Regions from separate parts of the Paenibacillus apii genome, predicted to be linked through region 3. Evidence: riboswitches for the same ligand, from Rfam matches in the RefSeq annotation. Region 3 holds a riboswitch; each other region holds the start of a gene.
The links. Region 3 has a riboswitch for cyclic di-AMP ahead of G5B47_RS17375 (KamA family radical SAM protein). Riboswitches for the same ligand answer to the same signal wherever they lie in the genome.
Positions count from the first base shown of each region.

Region 1: linked by a shared signal. The riboswitch ahead of G5B47_RS24565 (C40 family peptidase) and the one ahead of G5B47_RS17375 (KamA family radical SAM protein) in region 3 are both predicted to bind cyclic di-AMP.
Region 2: linked by a shared signal. The riboswitch ahead of G5B47_RS00625 (APC family permease) and the one ahead of G5B47_RS17375 (KamA family radical SAM protein) in region 3 are both predicted to bind cyclic di-AMP.

Region 1 covers NZ_JAAKGU010000019.1:14,375-19,117, reverse strand. Annotated here, with positions in the region: gene G5B47_RS24575 (hypothetical protein) at 1-394, shown strand, start outside; cyclic di-AMP (ydaO/yuaA leader) riboswitch at 614-755, shown strand; gene G5B47_RS24570 (C40 family peptidase) at 776-1,243, shown strand; cyclic di-AMP (ydaO/yuaA leader) riboswitch at 1,585-1,728, shown strand; gene G5B47_RS24565 (C40 family peptidase) at 1,734-2,225, shown strand; gene G5B47_RS24560 (GNAT family N-acetyltransferase) at 2,487-2,987, shown strand; gene G5B47_RS24555 (c-type cytochrome) at 3,091-3,447, shown strand; gene G5B47_RS24550 (4a-hydroxytetrahydrobiopterin dehydratase) at 3,540-3,827, opposite strand; gene G5B47_RS24545 (hypothetical protein) at 4,044-4,337, opposite strand; gene motA (flagellar motor stator protein MotA) at 4,537-4,743, shown strand, end outside.
Region 2 covers NZ_JAAKGU010000001.1:117,382-122,124, reverse strand. Annotated here, with positions in the region: gene G5B47_RS00635 (DsbA family protein) at 169-921, shown strand; gene G5B47_RS00630 (disulfide oxidoreductase) at 918-1,385, shown strand; cyclic di-AMP (ydaO/yuaA leader) riboswitch at 1,567-1,722, shown strand; gene G5B47_RS00625 (APC family permease) at 1,847-3,664, shown strand; gene G5B47_RS00620 (ABC transporter ATP-binding protein) at 3,835-4,632, shown strand.
Region 3 covers NZ_JAAKGU010000008.1:167,761-172,503, forward strand. Annotated here, with positions in the region: gene G5B47_RS17365 (phosphoribosylaminoimidazolecarboxamide formyltransferase) at 1-632, opposite strand, end outside; ZMP/ZTP riboswitch at 692-771, opposite strand; gene G5B47_RS25380 (mannitol dehydrogenase family protein) at 856-1,452, opposite strand; cyclic di-AMP (ydaO/yuaA leader) riboswitch at 1,533-1,674, shown strand; gene G5B47_RS17375 (KamA family radical SAM protein) at 1,801-2,916, shown strand; partial or broken gene G5B47_RS26205 (IS3 family transposase) at 3,133-3,253, shown strand; gene G5B47_RS17380 (SHOCT domain-containing protein) at 3,417-3,635, opposite strand; gene G5B47_RS17385 (sensor histidine kinase) at 3,651-4,743, opposite strand, start outside.

The sequences.
Region 1 (4,743 bases), on a different contig from region 3:
GCTTCTCCCCGAGGGGCGCAGACTCATCCTGTCCTCCTACTGGGAGCCGGGGCTGCTCCTGAAGCTGCTGCCGTTCATTCTCGGATGGCTGCTCTACGTGTTTATCATTCGCCAGATTCTGCTGTATATGCAGTTCGGTTATACCGCTGGCGCCGGGCTATTCGCTTCCCTGCTGACGGCCCTGCGATGCTTCCTCCCCGCCGCGGCGCTGCGGATTCTGTTCAGACTCGCGGGACTGTTGATCTTCCTTATATGCGCGGTAACGGGGATCCTCTGCCCCGGACTGCTCGCTTTTCTCATCAGGCAGCTTGCGCCTCTCCCTTCCACCCTATTCGCTTTGTGGGGGCTGGCGGCGCAGTATCATCTATGGCGCGGCAAAACGAAGGTTTCCTAAATTTATATACCGAAGCAAGCAAAAAGAGTTCAAATTCCGTGACAGGAATCCGAACTCTTTTTTATTTTGATATTTTCCAACATTTCGTCCTCTGAAATAAATTTGCCAAACCGCAAATCCTCTGCTACAATGAGCCTTGTGCTAAGGTAACAAGTTTGTAATCATTTTAAACTATTTTGTTATTTTGTCGTATGATGATAAATCAAGTCGATTGTTCTGGTGCATAACTAGCCAAATTCCCGGGCACCGGGGAGCGGGGGAACCATTTTTTTGGGTGAATTGATCTTGTAACCAAAGAGGTCATAGGGAACCTTCAAACCGAATCCTTAAGCTAACCACGCAGGCATTGGAAGGAGAACATAAGCTTTGAAAGGTCAACATATCAAGAAAAAACTCGCAGCCGCTGCGCTGGGCCTTGTGATGGCTTTCACCTTGGGTACAGGAAGCGCTTTCGCAGATTCGAAAATGGACACGGTCATTGCAAAAACTTTGGGAACCTCATATAAAACCGGTGGAATGAGCACAGCCGGTTTCGATTGCTCCGGATTTACCAAATATGTATTCACCAAATTAGGACTTAACATTCCTCGTACATCCAAAGCGCAATTCAAAGTGGGAACCTCCGTATCGCGCAGCAAACTGCGATCGGGAGATCTTGTCTTCTTCAATACGCTCGGCAGCGGCGTTTCCCATGTCGGCATTTATGTCGGCAATGGCAAATTCGCGAACTCCTCTTCTTCGCGCGGCGTAACCATCAGCTCGCTTAACCAGTCCTACTGGGCCAACCGTTATGTCGGCGCCAAGCGTGTCATGAACACCAAAGCCTACCAGGCGGTGGCTTACGATTGATTATCCTGCCCGGAATATGATCCAGATCATCCGTTCCGGGTTCTTCCCTTTTTCCTGTATATAGTTTAGCTACACTTCATTCGGCGGCTTGAAACAGATTTTGCAAAAATCGGCGCTGAAAAATTTTTTTTAGCATAAAAACGCGATTTTTATCCAGGGATTTCAAGCGAATTCTGAAATGTAAGCGCTATAAAATCGAATTCTGCTATGTTAAAAGTGATTGCCAAGCAACAAAAGGTTTGTTACAATAAGCGCTATAAGTTTATAGTAACATTTTTGTAATGAATATTAACGTTTTGACGATAAATTTGTCATGATTTATAGGACATAATCCGAACACTATATCGTATGTGCCGAGTTCCCTAACCATTAGGGAAGCGGGGGAACCATCTTTGGGTGAATTGACCTCCTGTCCAATAGAGGGGTCATAGGGGACCTTCTACCGAATCCTTAAGCTAACCTCGCAGGCATTTGGAAGGAGTCAATCTTTTTGAAGAAGAAGTTGGCAGCAGCATTCCTCAGCTTTTCCATCGTTCTCACACTCGGAGCAGGCAGCGCCTTTGCGGATTCCAAAATGGATAAAGTGATTGACGACGCCATTGGAACCAAGTATGTATCCGGCGGCACGAGCACAAGCGGGTTCGATTGCTCCGGATTTACCATGTATGTATTCAATAAGATAGGCATTGATCTGCCGCATCAGTCGGGCTCCCAATTCAGAATGGGAGATGCGGTATCCCGCAGTGAACTGAGAGCAGGCGATCTTGTATTCTTTAACACCACGGGTAAAGGCGTTTCCCATGTCGGCATTTACGTCGGCTCCGGTAAATTCGCCCATGCTTCGTCTTCGAAGGGCGTTACCATTACTTCCCTGAACGACAGCTATTATGTCAATCGTTTTGTTGGCGCCAAACGGGTTATGGCCTCCAGTGCCTATCAATCCGCAGCCGTTGATTCCGTAGACAATGATGATGTGCAGTAAGAGTGACCGCAGAACCCCTGCCTGGCTCAGCCCCGGCGAGGGTTTTTGTTTTTTTATAAGAACTATTAAAGTTGTTACTTGTATAATACCCCCTCCTGGATTCGTCAAACACGCCATTTCCCCCCGGCCATAACTCCTGAAATCACCTGCGCTCCCATGCTCTCTTTCCGGGCTGCAAAGTTTTTGCGTCGAAATCGCCTTTTTTTGTATATAATTTAATATATAGGTTTCCCTTACCGGGGAGAGGAGGTCGCTGAACGAATGATTAGCTCCAACGTCATCTTCCATGTCGGGCCCATGACATCTGCGCATGCCAGAGACATCTGCGGTTGGCATTACAAGGCGCCCTACAATATTTACGGCTGGCTGTCCTGGGATCAAATGGAGGCACTCGGCATTGAGTTCGGGGACCCGCGGATTCGGAGGGAGCAGTATGTCTCGGTCTTGAACGAAGAGAACGAACTTTGCGGCTTCGCCCAGCTCTTTCCAATGGAAGGCACGGTGCGTCTTGGCATCGGCATGCGTCCCGATTTGTGCGGGCAAGGCCTCGGCCATTTGTTTGTCGGAGCGATTGTGAAGGAGGCGCTGAAGCGCTATCCCAGCCGGGAGATCGATCTTGAAGTTCTGACCTGGAATCAAAGAGCCATCCGGGCCTACCGCAAAAGCGGCTTTACGATCACCGACACTTACGAACGCCGGACGCCAAGCGGTGAAAAACCTTTTTACTGCATGGTCTATGATAAGTCCTTCCTTGAAAGCTAAGCCCCGCCGCCCATCGTTCAATTTTTTGACACAAACCCTATGATAACGCTTTACCATCCGTTATAATTAGAGGAGCAGCTTACACAGGGGAGGACGATTGGGGATGCAAAAGTGGATCATGAGCGGATTATTTTTCGCTGCCTGCGCCTTCGCGGTTATCCTGATGTTCACTCTGCCCGGAAAAGAGCAGGTCTCCGAGCAGAACAATGAGGCCATGCCAAGCGTTACAGCCGATCCCGCCAAAGCCGAAGCGACCGTAAAAGCCAACTGCATCACCTGCCATGGCGATCAGCTTCAGGGCGGAGTCGGACCGAATCTGCAGAAGATAGGCGGCGAGAAAACGGCCGAGCAGATTTACAGCATCGTGACCAAAGGACGGGGACAAATGCCATCCTTTAAGGATAAGCTGGCCCCCGAGGAGATTGCCCACGTCGCCATGTGGCTGTCCGAGCAAAAATAAGCGCCGAAACAACAATACGCCGCTGCGCGGAAGGCTTCATGCTTCCCGGCACAGGGGCGTATTTTTCATAACATTCTTCTCTTGTCGTCTATTTAACGGGTCTTCTCGAACGCCTCATTAAACTCATGGGCTTCACGCACGTCAAGCGCGGTAATGCCGCCCTCCTCGTTTGTCGTAAGCCGCAGAATGACCGTTTTATAATCGATTGTGATATGCGGATGATGGTCGAACGCCTCCGAGATGGCAGCCACCTCGTCCACGAATGCAATGCCCTTCATAAAATCGTTGAACATGTATTTGCGTACGATGGCCCCGCTGTCCAGCTTCCAGCCTTCCAGCCTGCCCACCTGCTCCTGCAGTTCTCCCTCAGTTAATAACACTTTATGTTTCCTCCTTAAAAAAGCAGCCGTTTAGGTTCCATTCGCCTTCCCGTTAAACAAAACATCCCTCAGGTCTTACGTCCAAGGGATGCGCCAGGAAAAACGCTTATTTTCGGTTTAATGTATTCTTGAATCCCGGCAAATATACCTCAGACACTACCAATTTTAACATGGAGGGAGGAATGCGGCAAATCCGGCGTTGCTGCTTCTTCCTGCCTAGATCAACGAAACCGATTCCAAATCTTCTTCACCGACCAAAATATTGATGCGATGCGCATCCTTGTCGTATATGACGACGCCGCTGCCAACCTGGATTACCGCCTCATTTCCGAGGGCATAGAATAGATCCTCCGCCAGCGCTTCCCATACTTCGAGCTTGGACTCACGGGGCAGCTCCTGCCATTCGTCCGGTTCCATTTCGAAAAAAAGATAACTGTCCGGTATACGCTCAACCGCTTTGGTCAGGTCTCGTAAAATATCTCCGTAATCTCTTCCATGCTTTACACCCACCGCTATCACTCCGCTTCATAAACAGATGAATACCCTTTCCTCATCCATTATAGCCTAAATGCCTTCACAAAAAAGGGCCGGCTGTCGATAAATAAGAATAGACATAGTTGTTCTCCGCTAGTAAGCCCGCCGCCCATTCAAGGATGATAGACGCGGCATTCGCGAGATCACTTTTAATACTCATGGACGAGGTGTACAAATGCAGATTTCTTCAATTATTGGCCTAGTGCTCGGTATAATTGCGGTGGTTTATGGCATGTATCTTAAGGGAGCGCCGCTCATCGCCCTCAAGAACCCCGCCGCCTTTACCATCATTCTCGTAGGTACCGCAGCATCGCTGTTCATGGCCTTCCCGATGTCGGAAATCAAAAATGTGCCGAAGCTGTTCAAAATTCTGTTTATCGGC
Region 2 (4,743 bases), on a different contig from region 3:
CCCTAAAGCAAGCAGCTTTAGAGGCGTTCTTTTTTTGCAAGTGGAATGAAAGCGTTTAAGAGGGAAGGCGCCCCGTTTGCCAAAGCCGGTTCAATGATTATATAATTTTTCTGCTAATAACCATTATTCCCTTACTCCGGTCCGGCAGGACAGAAAGGAACTTTAATCTTGAGCAAATCGAAACAAAGCACCCGGGCCTCCTCGGCCTCGATTCAGGAAAGACGCAAGGCCCAGCTGCAAAGGCAAAAGAAAAAGACGTTCATCCTATTAACGGTTGGGATACTGCTCGTAGTGGTTCTTTTTGCCGCGATGTTTGTACTGGCTTCGAAAAATACGGGCAGCCCCGGGAGTCCATCGAGTCCGGTATCCTTTCCGTACGATAAGCTCCCAAGGCTTGGGGCGGCGGATGCGCCAGTCAAACTGGTGGAATTTGGAGATTTTAAATGTCCGGCCTGCGCCCGGTTCTCCGGTGAAGTCAAGCCGCAGCTTGTAGAGGATTACATCGACAAAGGCGAAGCCGCCCTATATTTTGTCAATATGTCCTTCATCGGGCCCGATTCCGAGACCGCTTCATTGGCGGCGCTGTCGGTATACCATCAGAACAGCGAAGAGTTCTGGAAATATTACGATGCCCTGTACGCCAATCAGGGGGACGAGAATACCGAGTGGGCGACGGAGGAGTTCCTGGTGGAGCTTGCGCAAAAAGAAAAGATTGACATCGATTACAATCTGCTGCGCAAGGATATTGAGGAGCGGACCTATGCCAATGAGCTGGCAAGCGATAACGCGATTGCGGAGAGCAGCCATGTTACAAGCACACCCTCGCTGTTTATTAATGGTATAAAGACCAGTGAGCCTTTCAATCTTGAAGCGATCGTCAAAGAGATTGAGACGGCGTCCAAGGCGGTTGAGACAGAATGAAAGCATTCTCCGGCTTCTTGAGTCGGCATGGTCTCTACCTAGCTTGGTTTGTATCCCTGGTTGCCACAGCCGGCAGCCTCTATTTAAGCGAGGTGTTGAAATATGAGCCATGCAAGCTCTGCTGGTTCCAGCGGATTTTCATGTACCCTCAGGTGCTTCTTCTCGGCATAGCGACTTACCGGAATGATAAGAAGATTATTTCTTATATCCTTCCGCTGTGTACCATTGGTGGCAGCATATCGCTGTATCATTACGCGGAACAGAAAATTCCGGCGCTAGGCAAAGTTCTTCCTTGTACAGTCGGTGTTCCATGTACGAAAGATTACCTGAATTTTTTCGGATTTGTGACAATTCCGCTGCTTGCGCTGACGGCTTTTATTCTTATAGTCCTGCTGCTGTGGAACGTCAGAGAGCGTGAGGAGGAAGCGGAAACGGAAGAGGTGGAGGACGGAACCCATGCATAGCGCGCAATTTTTTTCTTTAATGGACATAAAAACCCGTGCTGCAGGGATAATACAAGATAATGAGCGACATGAATATCTCCTGAAGGAAATTTGCGTGAATTGGTCCGTTTTTCATTTCTTTTTCATCATTTTCACTGTTTACGGCTATAGGATTATAGACTAATATTAGACCTTGTGAGAAGTTGAATATGCGCTGAATTTTCCAGATGGAAAAACGGGGGAACCAACTTGACCGCCTATGCGGCCAACGGGGTGAATCGGTACCGAACCTTCGGTCCGTAGGGCTTCCACAGCCCGAATCCGCCAGCTAACCTCGTAAGCAACAGTGGGATAATGATCATGCATAAGCATGCGGTCATTTCCGTATGCTTATTTTTGTGCCCTTATTTATGAAAATCCACCACTGAAAACGGCGCGCGGTACTACCGTTTCAACTCACAAAAGAGAGGACCTGTATCCAAATGGTAAGCAGAGTAAAACGACTATTGATCGGTCGTCCCAGAAAATCAACCGAACTCGACCAGGAAAAGTTAACCAAAGTGAAGGCACTAGCCGTTCTGTCGTCGGACGCTCTTTCGTCGGTCGCCTACGGAACGGAACAGATTTTGATTGTGCTGATAGCAGCCGGTTTTACAGCTATCTGGTATTCATTGCCGATTGCACTTGCGGTATTGGGACTACTGGCAATTCTGATTTTATCCTACCGGCAGACGATTTTCTCTTATCCCCAAGGCGGGGGAGCCTACATCGTAGCCAAGGATAATCTCGGCGTTTCCACGGGACTGCTTGCAGGCGGTTCCCTGCTTGTGGATTACATCCTGACGGTTGCTGTTAGCGCCTCGGCTGGTACGGATGCGATCACTTCGGCATTTCCGAATTTGCACGACCATACGGTGGCCATCGCTGTCACGGTAATCATTATTTTAACCATTATTAATCTTCGCGGCGTAACCGAGTCGGCATCTTTCATTGCCATACCGGTATATCTGTTCGTCTTGTCCATCGTAGTTCTGATCGTCTCCGGGCTGATCAAATATGCCTATAGCGGCGGCCATGCTGCGGTGCCCGAAATCGGCACTGCGGTATCCAATGTCAGCCTGTTCCTGCTACTGAAGGCATTCAGCTCCGGCTGTTCGGCCCTGACCGGTGTTGAAGCGGTGTCCAACGCCATTCCGAACTTTAAGGCGCCCGCGGAAAAAAATGCCGCCAAAACCCTCGCCATGATGGGGGGGATCCTTGGATTCATGTTCACCGGCATTACGCTGCTGGCTTACTGGTATGGCATTACTCCGAACATCAAGGAAACGGTGGTTTCGCAAATTGCCGAATCGACCTTCGGACGGGGCGTCCTGTATTATTTCATTCAAGCGATCACTGCGGTGATCCTGTTCCTGGCGGCCAACACGGCCTACTCGGCCTTCCCGCTGCTGTCGTTCATGCTGGCCAAAGACAAATACCTGCCGCATGCCTTTATGGTTCGCGGCGACCGCCTTGGTTTCTCTAACGGCATTATTTTCCTCGGGGTGGCTTCCGCGCTTCTCGTGGCCGCGTTCCATGGTGAAACCGATAATCTGATCCCGCTGTATGCCGTCGGTGTATTTATTCCGTTCACGTTGTCCCAGCTTGGGATGATGATCCGCTGGAAGAAGCTGAAGCCGGCGGGCTGGAAGGCGAAATTTGCCGTCAATACGGTCGGCATGCTGACCACCTTGACCATTACGCTGATTTTTGTGATCACCAAATTCTCGAACGTATGGGTGGCCTTCATCTTCTTGCCAATCGTTATGTTGATTTTCTTCCGTATTCATCGTCACTATCAGAACACCGCAGACGAGCTCCGGATTCAGTTGGATAAGGATAAGCCGTGTATTAAAGGCAGCACGATTGTAATTCCGGTATCGGCCGTAACGCGTGCGGTGCTGAATTCGATCAGCTATGCCAAATCCCTGACCGACAATGTGGTGGCTGTCTATGTTGGCTTCGACGAAGAAGAAATCCGCAAGATGGAGGCAAAGTGGGAGGAATGGGATCCCGGCGTTCGGCTGATCGTGCTTCGTTCCCGGTACCGCAGCGTCATGCGTCCGCTGGTTAAATTTATTGATACGGTGGAATGGAAGAATGCCGCGACCGATCATATTACGATTCTGATTCCGCAGTTTATTACGAAGCACTGGTGGCAGGCGATACTGCATAACCAGACGAGCGTATTTATCCGGACCTATCTCATGAACCACAAGGATATTGTCGTTGCAACGGTTCCTTACCACTTGAATAAATAACCGGGCGATCTGCCCGCTAGCGGAAAGCTGCTGCCGGAGAATGTCTCTGGCGACAGCTTTTTTTTTGTATGTAATAAGTACAAGCAGTGCGCTGCCATTACTATGCTTGACACGCATAATGATAATCATTATCATTTGAGTTGACAAGATTAAGGGGTGAATGGTTAACGATGGAACGTTTGCATGCGAATCAATTAAATATCGGCTACGCGGAATCGATAATTGTCAAGGATCTCAATCTGTCGGTGCCGACCGGGAAAATTACGGCTCTGGTAGGAGCCAACGGTTCGGGAAAATCGACGATCCTGAAGACGATGGCCCGGCTGATGAAGCCGACAAGCGGCACTGTGCTGCTGGACGGTAAGTCAATTCATACCCAATCGACGAAGGAAGTTGCCCGGCAGCTCGCGATTTTGCCGCAAAATCCGACCGCTCCAGACGGCTTGACCGTTTCCGAGCTGGTGAGCTACGGACGTTATCCGCATCAGAAGGGCTTCGGCTCACTTAACGCGGAAGACCGGAGAATCATTTCCTCAGCCCTTGAAGTTACCGGGATGGACGCTTTCAGTGACCGGCCGATTGAGCGTCTGTCCGGCGGACAGCGGCAGCGCGCGTGGATTGCCATGGCGTTGGCCCAGCAGACGGATATTTTATTTCTGGACGAACCGACAACCTTTCTGGATATGGCGCATCAACTTGAGGTGCTTCAGCTTCTACAGGTGCTGAATGAGCGGGAGGGCCGGACAATTATCATGGTCGTACATGATTTGAACCACGCTTCCCGTTTTGGGCATCATATGGTGGCGATCAAATCGGGCACGGTAATCAGCGAAGGCGCTCCGGCGGACGTGATGACTCCGGATGTCCTGCGCGAAGTGTTTGGGATCGAGGCGGACATTGTCGAAGATCCGCGATCGGGATTGCCGCTCTGTCTTCCTTACAGTCTGGCAGACCAAAAAGTTGTTTAATGGAACGCACTTCTTTTGCCGAAACTTATACCCGGATAACTGGCTCCTGTCATTGACAAGGGAGCCTGTTCGTTGTTAAAGTGGGGATTGCCAAAGATATGTATAACAACT
Region 3 (4,743 bases):
TTGGCGTTATCGGGAATTATTTGTTGTGTTGTTACAATGTTCTTAAAGAGTTCCTCTGAAATCTCTATATCATTTCGTTCTTGCTCCATCGTGATACCGAACACAGATCTTGTTTCGATCAGATCAGGTATGTAGTCCGAATTGATCTCTATGATGAGATATTTTCCGTTCTTTTTCTTTTTGAGAAGTGTCAATGCATCCTCATCGTATCCTGGCGCAACAATGATATCGGAGACCTCTTTTTTGAGTAAATTCGCTACGGTCACATCGACCCGATCGCTAAAAGCTGCACAGTCACCAAACGAAGACATTCGGTCCGCCCCTCTGGCTCTTGCATACGCAGTAGCCAAAGGAGACAGTTCCAGACCTTCTACGAAATAAGATTTGACAAGTGACTCACTTAACGGGGAATAAACAGCTGCACCAGCCGGACTTACATGCTTAAACGAGGCTGCTGACGGTTGACCGATACATCGCCTAAGTTCCCGAACAAGCTGAAAAGCATTTAATGCATCTAAAATGTTTATGTAACTTGCATCACCATTTAATATCTTTATGGGCAATGTTCCTTTAGAGTATATTTTCGCCTTATTTTGATGCGGGTTCATGCCATACCGTAGAGCAATCTCCATCTAAATTAATCCCCTTTCAGATTTTCGCAAAATAAAAAAGTATTTGAACTTAAGTCCAAATACTTTGCCCAGGCGAACGGCTGTTATTCTGTGTGCTTCCTCGTGGTTCACCACGTTTACGCCAGTTGCACACACCAAAATTTCACTTTAACTATATCCAGATATTCCTAAAAAAGCAAGCTCGGTTTGCCATTTCTCGATGTGGCGCTTTTCAAACTCTTGGTCACTTAAACTTCTCAAATTCGTTTCTCAACCAGTGCTGATTCTGATGCTCAATATACTGTTCCATTCGAATCAATAAATCAACCAGCTCAGGCTTCGGCTCGGTACCTGCCGCTTTTGGCATCCTTGGTCTATTCCCCCTTTCCCCTGGTTGCTCAGAAACACTATCTTTATATTCTAAATCGATTAGTGGATTGGCCTGCGTATACTTCTTTAAGCGAATCATGGTCTTATAGGGTTCGACGAGGACTTCCAACGGGTCTTTGTTTTTTTTGACAGGGACAATACGATCCATCATCACATTGGGAAATGCGATCCGCCGATCGGCAAGTTCTTGAAAAGACGGAGTCAGATGGCGGTACACCGAATTCTTTAGATGCTGGCCGTTTCCTTTTCCATTCTTACAGGCAATGGCATGCAGAGGCTTCCCCTGGCCTCCTTCTTTTTGCAGCCGAAGTTCAATCCCCTGGGCAATGGGTCCCGCGATATCTTTAAGTGCCGAAAGACCTACAGCAGTTGTGACAATCTCCGCACCGGCAACCGCCTCCGCCACTTCCCCGGTATGATCCAAATGAATCGCCGATACGTTATCCACCATAAAGCTATCCCGGATTGAAATCGAGGAGATTAAGACTGTTACCAAGGAAAGTTTTGACTTTTTCGAGGGGCCAGGGTTATACTTTACCCACGCTTAGTTTTCAACCATGTGTTGAAAAGCGGGGGAACCAGTCTTTTGGGGCGAATCATTCCCTTTGGGAATGTAGGGTACCATCTTACCCGAGTCCGTCAGCTAACCTCGTCAGCAGTGGATGGGTCTAATTTTCTGCTTGAATAATTAGAGACCCTTACCAAGGGTCTCTTTTTTCATCCTCTTGTCTGACTATGGAAGGATTGTGCCGCAATGGCTCCCCCTCAAGCAAATCCCTGAATCGAAGGAGTGTTTGAGGTGAAAAAGGTGAAGTACATAATGGATCTGAACAAAGTTGATATGTTATCCGATGTCGAAAAAGAAGAACTTCGGCAAATTGCTGACACGTTCGCCTTTCGGGTGAATGACTACTACCTCTCCCTGATCGACTGGGAGGATCCTAATGACCCTCTTCGGAAACTCGTCATTCCGAGTAAAGGCGAGCTGCATGAGTACGGGCGTTGGGATTCCTCAGACGAAGAGGCCAATTATGTGGCGCCGGGGTGTCAGCACAAATACACGACAACCGCTCTTCTACTCGTCTCGGAAGTATGCGGAGCTTACTGCCGCTATTGCTTCCGGAAGCGTCTCTTCCGAAATGACGTCAACGAGGCTGTGGTCAACCTGTCCGCAGCTTTTGATTACATCTCTGGTCATCCAGAAATTAATAACGTCCTGCTGACAGGCGGGGACAGTCTTATCCTCTCTACCTCAAGACTGGCATGCATCATCGAACGTCTTAGAAGCATCGAGCATGTCAAAATTATACGCCTGGGCTCCAAAATGCCCGCTTTCAATCCCATGCGTATTTACGGTGATGGGGAACTGCTGGATCTGATTCGCCGCTATTCCACAGAAGACAAACGCATTTATATCATGGCTCATATTAATCACCCCCATGAGATTACTCCCGAAGCTAAAAAAGGCTTTAAAGCTCTTCATGATGCCGGCGCCATCGTCGTCAATCAAACCCCGATACTGAAGGGTATCAACGACGATCCAGCAGTTCTGGGCGAACTTCTCGACCGCCTTTCCTGGGCTGGTGTGACCCCCTATTATTTCTTTGTGAACCGGCCGGTTGCCGGAAACCGGGACTTCACCCTCTCTCTTGAGCAAGTTTACAACATTGTTGAACAGGCTAAAGCACGGACTTCCGGACTTGGAAAAAGAGTTCGGCTTTCCATGAGCCACTCCTCCGGAAAGATTGAAATACTGGCAATACAGGATGGGAAAGCTTATCTTAAATATCACCAATCCAAATTTAATGAGTACGGGAAGTTTATGATCCTCGATTGTCCGAAAGAAGCCGAATGGTTCGATGACCTTCCAGGAAGTAAAGAGATATTGAAATCCAATGAAATGATTTTTCACTAATTTTTTTAGTTGTAATACCGGTTTATTAAACAAATGGTTCAGGGTTTTGGTTTAAAAAAAGTTAAATCAGCAAGCGGAAGAATGATGAAGTTACTAAAGGACTACAACCTTTTTAGTAATTACTGATCGTGATTGTGTGAGATTTTAAATGAGAAAACATCGTGAATATGGACTTTTGAAAATGGCGAGGAAATAAATCCAGAGCAGAAACAAAAGGAATGTTCGGCGGCTGTAAAGGAGAAGGGCATTACCATTAGCATCTCCAGAAGGGAACGCCGTTGATAATACCCCCATAGAGTCTTTTCATTCCACGCTAAAGTCTAAAGCGTTCTATCTCTAAGGGTTAACCTGTACAATGAATACCAGTTACCAGTGGATTTCCGGCGATTGGCTGCTTAATCTTTCAAGGTCATTTGATCCCTGTTTCAAAAACGGGGGTCAGTCCCTTGAACTCAGTGAAAGGTCTTAATTAAATCTCAGCGTAAGTCCAATTCCTTTTTTTAATCCCGCAAAATACTCTTCATCCGAAAATATTCTTCTTCTGTGATTTCCCCTCTTGCAAATCGCTCGTCCAAGATTCTTTCTGGAGTGTTGCTATTGTAACGTGAATTTCCTTCTCCCCTTACCCATCTTATCACCAAATAAATTACACCCAAGATCAAAAGAAAATTGATGATTAATCCAAACATTCCGAACCCAAAACCATAACCCATCATCATTTTTGCCTCATCCCTTCATCGAATTATGGGAAGCCGAACACGAACGGTTGTCCCCTTATTAATCTCACTTTCCACATGTATAGATCCGGAATGAGCATCTACAATCGCTTTTACAACGGCAAGTCCTATTCCCGCTCCGCCTGTCTTCCGGTTTCTTGATTTCTCCCCGCGGTAAAAACGTTCAAAGATATATGGAAGTTCCTCTTCAGTGATTCCCATCCCGGGATCGGATACGATGACGACGCCTTCTGCTTTTTCCTTTGATACTTCAATATGAATACTTCCTGAGCTCGTGTATTTATATGCATTGCTTATTAGATTCACGAATACCTGAACCAGCCGGGAGCGGTCCCCGGTGATCCACACATCACTTTTACTTATCAGGTCAGCAGAAAGTCCTTTCTGCCTATACTGACTGGATACTGTATTTAACGACTCATGTACAACTTCATTAAGAGATACGATCTCCGCCTTCAGCTGAACCATAGGATTCTCTACAGCAGCCAGATTTTCCAAATCACTTATGAGTTGGACCAGGCGCAGTACTTGGTCATGGCACACTTGAAGCTTATCCGGCGAAGGTTCCCAGATGCCATCCTGAAAGGCTTCCAAATGGCTTTGTATCGTCGTTAAGGGCGTGCGCAGCTCATGTGCCACATCAGCGGTCAGTGTTCTCCTTAACTGATCTTGTTTTTCCAGTCCTTCGGCCAAATGATTAAGAGCTCGCCCCACCTCATAGATCTCCGTATTTTGATTTGAACCTTCAACTCGGGAGGTGAGATCTCCCTCCTTCATTCTTAAAGCGATATCTTTGATCTCTAAAAGAGGCTGGCTAATACTTTTGGCGATATATCGGCTAAACAGATACGTCCCGACCATGACGAGAACCAATGCTGCCCATAACAGCGTATTAAACATGCGCAGAAACTGCTGATTCAAGCTTTTGGACGTTTCGTTCATGGGTTGAAATTCCAATGTTCCCACCTGCTGATTGCCTTTTACGATTGTTTTCTGGATTGTGTCTTGCAAGGGCTTGAAATACGCCTGTCCCTGCATCCCCATTTGGCTGGTGTCCCAAATCAAGCGGTGGTCATTGTCATAAACACGA